DNA from 3 places in the Streptomyces sp. NPDC002680 genome. Region 2 is predicted to be linked to each of the others. Evidence: riboswitches for the same ligand, from Rfam matches in the RefSeq annotation. Region 2 holds a riboswitch; each other region holds the start of a gene.

Region 1 (2,254 bases), on a different contig from region 2:
CGTGGAGACCATCTGTCTGGGGCAGGCGGCCTCCGCGGCGGCCGTGCTGCTGGCCGCCGGCACGCCGGGCAAGCGCAGCGCGCTGCCGGGGGCCCGGGTGCTGATCCACCAGCCCTCGCTGTCCGGGCCGATCCAGGGCCAGGTGAGCGATCTCGCCATTCAGGCACAGGAGATGGGCCGGATCCGTACCCTGCTGGAGGAACTGCTCGTACGGCACACCGGACAGAGCCCGGAGCGGGTCGCCGCGGACATCGAGCGAGACAAGATCCTCGACGCGCAGGCCGCCCTGGAGTACGGGCTGGTGGACCGGGTCGTACCCAGCCGCAGGTCCTCGGACCCCGCCCCCGGCACGAGGTGAGCCACCGATGCTTCCGCCCGAACTGCCTCCGCTGCCCGCCCTGACGCGCGCGGAGGGCGAGTTGATCGACCGTTACCTCGAAGTGGCCGATCTACTCGGCCGTATCAACCCGGCCTATCACGGGGACACGTACCGCGGACTGCGGGCCGCGCAGGCTCTGGTCGCCAAGGCGGTGGCGCTGCGGGACGCGCTCGAATTGATGCATCAGCGTGGCGAGGCGGAGGTGCATGCCCATACGCTGGCGCGTGCGCTGCGCGTTCTCGACGGGGAGCGTCGAACGGCGCGTGTCACCGTTCCGCGTGAGCCCGCCAGTTGACCCACCCGGCCGGCGGACCCGTATCGGACGGGCCCGTCCGTCCCGGCGACGGAGTGTCCGGAACGAGCCGGGGAGTGACTGGATGACATCCCCCGTTCGGCGTAGTGACATGTCCCCCAGTCGGCCCGTTCAACTTGCGCGACGCGCGTAGTTCGCAGCCGGAACCGCGATGTTTCCTCGCTGGTCCGGGGGTGCGCGACCCTCGCCAAATTGGTCCGAGGGTACGGGTGTCCACCCGAATGGGTCACGGGTGAGTAACGCCACAAAGCCCTGATTCCATTGGGATTTTCCTACTTCCATGAGCCAAGATCCCTTCCTGACGACAAGCCCCCGCCACAACGGCGGGGCGATCCGGGTGGACGCCGAGTCCTGCCGCCGCCCGGATGACCGGTCGACAGATGTGCATCGGCAGGAGTGGAGGACCCAGGCACGACGGGTCGCCGGAACGGTCACGCCATGACCGGGCCGAGCAGCCCTTGGGGTGAAGCCGCGTCAGCGGCCGGGCAACTTCGCCAGCCCGAATCCGACAGGTCATCCTTCACAGGCGGCTGACGAAGGGTTGCGCATGTCTGCGCTCAATCGTGTTCCGTCGATGATGTCCCGAGCCGGCACGGCCTCGGCCCTCACCCTCGCCGCCGTGGGCGGCACCCTGGTGATACCGGGAGTCGCGACCGAGGCCGCGGCAATCGCGCCGTCGACGAAGGCACTTCAGATCGCGGCCTCCAAGAAGGGCTCTCCGTACAAGTACGGTGCCACGGGACCGAACAGGTTCGACTGCTCAGGGTTCACGCTGTACTCGTACAAGAAGGCGGGCAAGAAGCTGCCTCGTACGGCGGCGGCCCAGTACAACAAGACCAAGCACATCTCCGCCAAGAGCCGCCGCGGCGGGGACCTGGTCTTCTTCCACTCGGGCTCGAACGTCTACCACGTGGGCATCTACGCCGGGAAGGGAAAGATCTGGCACTCCCCGAAGACCGGGGACGTCGTGAAGCTCCAGAAGATCTGGACGAAGAGCGTCTGGTACGGCCGGGTCAGCTGACCTGCCCGGGGCGGTACGGCGGTTTCCGGAGCCGCCGTACCGCCCCGGGGCCCGTCGGCCGGTCGCCCCGGCACAGCGGGCCGCAGCAGCACCTCGGGATCGAGCGCGTCGGTGACGAATCCCCGACGCGACGGACGTACGGCAGGCCGAAGCCCCGTCGTCCAGGGCCGAACCGGTCCTGCTCCTGACGCGTCCTTACCGCTCCTTACGGCTCCTGCTGACCCGCCGCCGTTACCGGGGGCCGGGCCGGAGCCGTCCACGGGAGTTCGATCGACACCGTCTTGCCGCCCTCGCGAGTGGGGCGGACGCGGAGTCTGCCGCCCGACTCGGCGATCAGCCAGCGGATGATGACCATCCCGCGCCCGTTGTCCTGCTGCACGGCGGCGGGCAGTCGCTTGGGGAAGCGCGGGTGACTGTCGGTGACCCCGATGCGCAGATGTTCGTCACGGTCGAGGGCGACGTCCACCGTGAAGGTGGGTGACAACCCGAAGGTGTGCTGTACGGCGTTGGTGGCGAGTTCCGAGACGATCAGACGGATGGT
Region 2 (2,254 bases):
GACACCAGTGCGGCCAACGTCGACACGGGCGTGGCGGAGGAGGAGGGCGGCGCGTCCTCGTCGTCCGCGACGCCGAAGTCGACTTCGACGTCAGCTGCGCCTACGCCGACTCCTACGCCCACCCCCTCGTCCTCGGTCAAGTCCTCCGAGTCCTCGCCCTCCGTCAAGGCGACGACCGACTCGGCCCCCTCGTCATCGAGCCCGGCGGCCCCACAAGAAACCGACAACTCATCCACTGACGTTACAAAGGGTGGGGAACAGGGCAACTCCGGGCAGAGCGTGGAAGGGTCGTACACCGTCCGTCCCGGCGACACCCTGTGCGGGATCGCCGACTCCCTTGGCGTCGAGGGTGGATGGTCCGAGCTGTACGCCGAGAACCGGGACCTCCTCGGTGCCGACCCGAATCACATCCTCCCCGGTCAGACCCTCGAAGTCGGTGCCGAACCGGGGCAAAACTAGCCGGAGTTCGCGTCCCGCCTCCCGTCCCGCTTCGCGCTGAATGTCCGTTATAAATGCAGTGAGAGATAGGTCTCAGAAGCCCTGATCGTCTTTGTATTTCAGGGGATCACCTGTTTACGGTCGTCAACGCCCGCCACAGTGGGCCCCGCCGGTCGCAACGCCGAATCCTGCCAACGGCCGGACGGGAACAGTCGTCGCTTTCAAGCGCCGTAGGCAGGAGCGGGGGACCCAAGGTAAGTGCCGCACCGGGCAGTTGGCCGGAGCGGCTTGGGGTTAAGTCGTACGCCGCCCGAAAGGGGCGTACGGCCGGGCAACTCAACCGGCCCGAACCCGACAGCTCACCTCGCAGGCGTCGGTGAGGGGATCACGCATGCTGTTTACCGGTAAGGGCAAGCACCGTCGCCCGTCCAAGGCCACCCGTGTCGTCGCCATCGCCGGTGTGACCGGTGCCGCCGTCGCCGCTCCGCTCCTGGCGGCCGGCTCGGCCTCCGCCGCCACCTCCGCCGAGTGGGACACGGTCGCCCAGTGCGAGTCCGGCGGCAACTGGTCCATCAACACCGGCAACGGCTACTACGGCGGTCTGCAGTTCTCCGCCTCGACCTGGGCCGCGTACGGCGGCACGGCGTACGCCTCCACCGCCGACCAGGCCTCCAAGTCCCAGCAGATCACCGTCGCCGAGAAGGTCCTCGCGGGCCAGGGCAAGGGTGCCTGGCCGGTCTGCGGCACGGGCCTGTCCAGCGCCTCCTACGACGGAGGCAGCAGCTCGGACAGCGGTACCAGCACCAGCACCGGTACGAGCGAGACCACCACCCGCTCCACCGACGAGCAGTCGGCCTCCCGCTCGCAGGAGCGGCCCGCCGTGAAGAAGACCGTCACCACCCCGACCGGCAAGAAGGTCGAGAAGGGCGACGGCGAGTACAAGGTCGTCAAGGGCGACACCCTGAGCGCGATCGCCGAGGCGCACGACGTCAAGGGCGGCTGGGCGAAGCTCTTCCAGCTGAACAAGGACATCATCGACGACGCCGACTTCATCTACCCGGGCCAGCAGCTGCACCTCAGCTGACCCCGGTCACCTGCCCGCCGGCACATCCCCCAAATAACAGTCGGCGCGAAGGTGAACCACAGCGCCCTCACATCCGTGCCCTCCATAGTGAAGGCCTCGTGAGGGTCACCCCCGTCCCCCACGGGCTCCCCGCTCCGGTGCGTGTTCCCCCGTACGCACCGGGGCGGGGCTTTTTGTTTCCCTGAGGAACAATGTTTACCCTCGGTTCCGTCCATGTTCCGTCCATGGGGTGGGCGGACGGCTGGCCGATCGCCCTCGGACGGTTAGGCTCATCCCGCAGGGCCGCGAAAAAGCCCCGCGTACCCGCGTCACATCCCAGAAGGAGATGCTCGTGCCGTCCATCGACGTCGTCGTAGCCCGGGAAATCCTCGACTCGCGAGGCAACCCCACCGTCGAGGTCGAGGTCGGCCTCGATGACGGCAGCACCGGTCGTGCCGCCGTCCCGTCCGGCGCCTCCACCGGAGCCTTCGAGGCCATCGAGCTGCGCGACGGTGACCCCAACCGCTACCTCGGCAAGGGTGTCGAGAAGGCCGTCCTCGCCGTCATCGAGCAGATCGGCCCGGAGCTCGTCGGCTACGACGCCACCGAGCAGCGGCTGATCGACCAGGCGATGTTCGACCTGGACGCCACCGACAACAAGGGCTCCCTCGGCGCCAACGCCATCCTCGGCGTCTCCCTCGCCGTCGCCCACGCCGCCTCCGAGGCCAGCGACCTCCCCCTCTTCCGCTACCT
Region 3 (2,254 bases), on a different contig from region 2:
TAGCAGTCATGCTTCTCGTCAACGCCCGCCCCGGACGCGCTGATTCCGGCGGTTCACGAAGGTTGTGTGAACGGCCGGAATCAGGGAACACGCGTGTTACGGGATTACGGGTTGAGGCCCATGCTCCGCAGCCACGCCATCGGGTCGATCCCCGCGGTGTCCGAGCTGCTGGTGTGGACCTCCATGTGGAGGTGGGCCCCGGTGACGTTGCCGGTGGCGCCGACGCGGCCGATCACGTCTCCCGTGTTGACCTTCTGGCCGACGCTGACGTTGATCGAGGACTGGTGGGCGTACCAGATCTCGGTGCCGTCATCGAGGGTGAGGATCGTGCGGTAGCCGTACGAGCCGCTCCAGCCCGCCTCGGTGATCGTGCCGGTGTGGACCGCCTTGAGCGGGGTACCGGTGGGAGCAGCGAAGTCGAGGCCGGTGTGGTAACCGGAGGACCACAGCGAGCCGGCCTGGCCGAACGTCGAGGTGATCGTGTACGAGGAGGTCGGCAGCGTGTACTGCTTGGCCAGCTCGGCGAGCCGCGCGGCCTCCAGCTTCGCCGCGGCTTCCTCGGCGGCCTTCTTCTTCGCGGCGGCGGCCTTCGCGGCGGCCTCGCGCTTGACCTTGGCGGCCTCGGCGGCGGCCTTCTTCGCGGCGGCGTCCTGGGCGGCCTGCTGGACCTTGGCCTCGGCCTGGTCCTTCTGCTGCTCGGCCTGGAGGATGATGCGGGCGCGCAGGGCCTCACCCGCGTCGCTGGTGCCCTGCTCGGTCTCCTCGGAGGTGACCCCGACGCTGCTGAGCGCGTTGGGGGAGCCCTGGGGCTCGGCGTCCGAGTCGTCGTCGCCCGCGAAGGGCGAGCCGACGGAGGGCAGGTCGGGGATGGAGATGGAGACCGGCGGCTTGCCGGTCTGCGCGGTGGCCATACCGGCCCCGCCGACGGCGGCTATGACACCGACGCCGAGAACGGTGGAGCTGCGGGCGAGTCCTCCGCCGCCGCGCTGCTTGCCGACGCGGTGCCGGCCGCGAACCGGACGAGTGGTGTCCGCGCTGGGATTCCACTCCTCCCAGGGGCCCTCGTCGGTGCGACGGCTGCCGAAGCCGAAGGTCGGGATCTTCCCGTCCTCGGTCTCGCTGCCGCGCTGACTCGGTACGAACGGGGCCTCTGGGGCGGCCGGGTTTGACGCCACGTGGGCGTGCTCCTTTCCTTCCTTCTCGCCTACCGGGTTAGCTGACGGGTTCGGAGCAGGAAGGTCTCCTACGCGCGTATACCTGCCGTGTTGCCACGGCGGCGGACGAGCGATTCACCCCAAGTTGGTGGTTCCCCGGTTCCCTCGCGGGATTCGGCGCGTGCGCACGGAGCCGACTCTTGTGACGGCTGGGACGACCGCGCTGCGTTATCGAACGTTAATAGACCAGGGCCCTGTATTCCAAGCTGTTCCTGTTGATCGTTAACGCTTTTCCCGAGGACGTTCCGGGTCACCACCGGTGAAAATCGGGCGAGTTGACCGTGCCCTAAGTGACTACTGAGTTTTGACTGTGTGTCAGATGTTATGCGGAGCGGGACCGTTCACTCACCCTTGGTGACAACTGATGAGAACTCGAGAACTTGAGGACCTCATGAGCTGATGGGCCGGCGTACGGCGAGCAGCGCCATGTCGTCCGTCGTGCCGCCGCCCGCGTGCCGGCGCACCTCGTCGGCGAGGGCGGCGAGGAGGGCGTCCGGGGCGTGGAAGACGCGGCCCGCGAGCCGGTCGGCCGGGGCGAAGAAGTCGCCGTGCCCGTCACGGGCCTCCGACAGCCCGTCGGTGTGCAGGAGCAGGATCGCCCCGCCGGGAAAGGGTGTCGTCTCGGCCCGGTCGGGTGCACCGCCGAGGTCGCCCATGCCGAGCGGCAGCGCGGCTTCGGACGGGCTGAGGACGCGCAGGGTGCCGTCGGTGTCGAGGAGCAGGGGCGGGGGGTGCCCGCGGTTGACGACGCGTACGACCCCGTCGCCGTGCGGGAGTTCGGCGAGTACGGCGGTGGCGAAGCCCTCGGTGGCCTCCAGACCGCCGCGCCGGGCGGCCTCGCGGGCGAGGGCTCGTTCCAGCCGCTGGGCGACCGCCTCCAGGGTCGCCTCCTGCTCGGCGGCCTCCCGGAACGCCCCGATGACGACGGCGACGGCCGCCACGGCCCCCATCCCCTTGCCCCGCACGTCCCCGAGGACTAGCCGCACTCCGTACGGGGTGTCCTGCACGGCGTACAGGTCGCCGCCGATGAAGGCACCCTC

What was found. Region 2 has a riboswitch for cyclic di-AMP ahead of ACFYXF_RS26215 (transglycosylase family protein). Riboswitches for the same ligand answer to the same signal wherever they lie in the genome.
Region 1: linked by a shared signal. The riboswitch ahead of ACFYXF_RS30610 (C40 family peptidase) and the one ahead of ACFYXF_RS26215 (transglycosylase family protein) in region 2 are both predicted to bind cyclic di-AMP.
Region 3: linked by a shared signal. The riboswitch ahead of ACFYXF_RS09730 (M23 family metallopeptidase) and the one ahead of ACFYXF_RS26215 (transglycosylase family protein) in region 2 are both predicted to bind cyclic di-AMP.

The regions. Positions count from the first base shown of each region.
Region 1 is NZ_JBIAQP010000012.1:269,005-271,258, reverse strand. It holds gene ACFYXF_RS30620 (ATP-dependent Clp protease proteolytic subunit) at 1-358, shown strand, start outside; gene ACFYXF_RS30615 (hypothetical protein) at 366-674, shown strand; cyclic di-AMP (ydaO/yuaA leader) riboswitch at 1,025-1,236, shown strand; gene ACFYXF_RS30610 (C40 family peptidase) at 1,240-1,713, shown strand; gene ACFYXF_RS30605 (ATP-binding protein) at 1,919-2,254, opposite strand, start outside.
Region 2 is NZ_JBIAQP010000010.1:120,583-122,836, reverse strand. It holds gene ACFYXF_RS26220 (transglycosylase family protein) at 1-459, shown strand, start outside; cyclic di-AMP (ydaO/yuaA leader) riboswitch at 655-826, shown strand; gene ACFYXF_RS26215 (transglycosylase family protein) at 830-1,522, shown strand; gene eno (phosphopyruvate hydratase) at 1,848-2,254, shown strand, end outside.
Region 3 is NZ_JBIAQP010000003.1:23,794-26,047, forward strand. It holds gene ACFYXF_RS09725 (aldo/keto reductase) at 1-10, opposite strand, end outside; gene ACFYXF_RS09730 (M23 family metallopeptidase) at 105-1,175, opposite strand; cyclic di-AMP (ydaO/yuaA leader) riboswitch at 1,187-1,344, opposite strand; gene ACFYXF_RS09735 (PP2C family protein-serine/threonine phosphatase) at 1,604-2,254, opposite strand, start outside.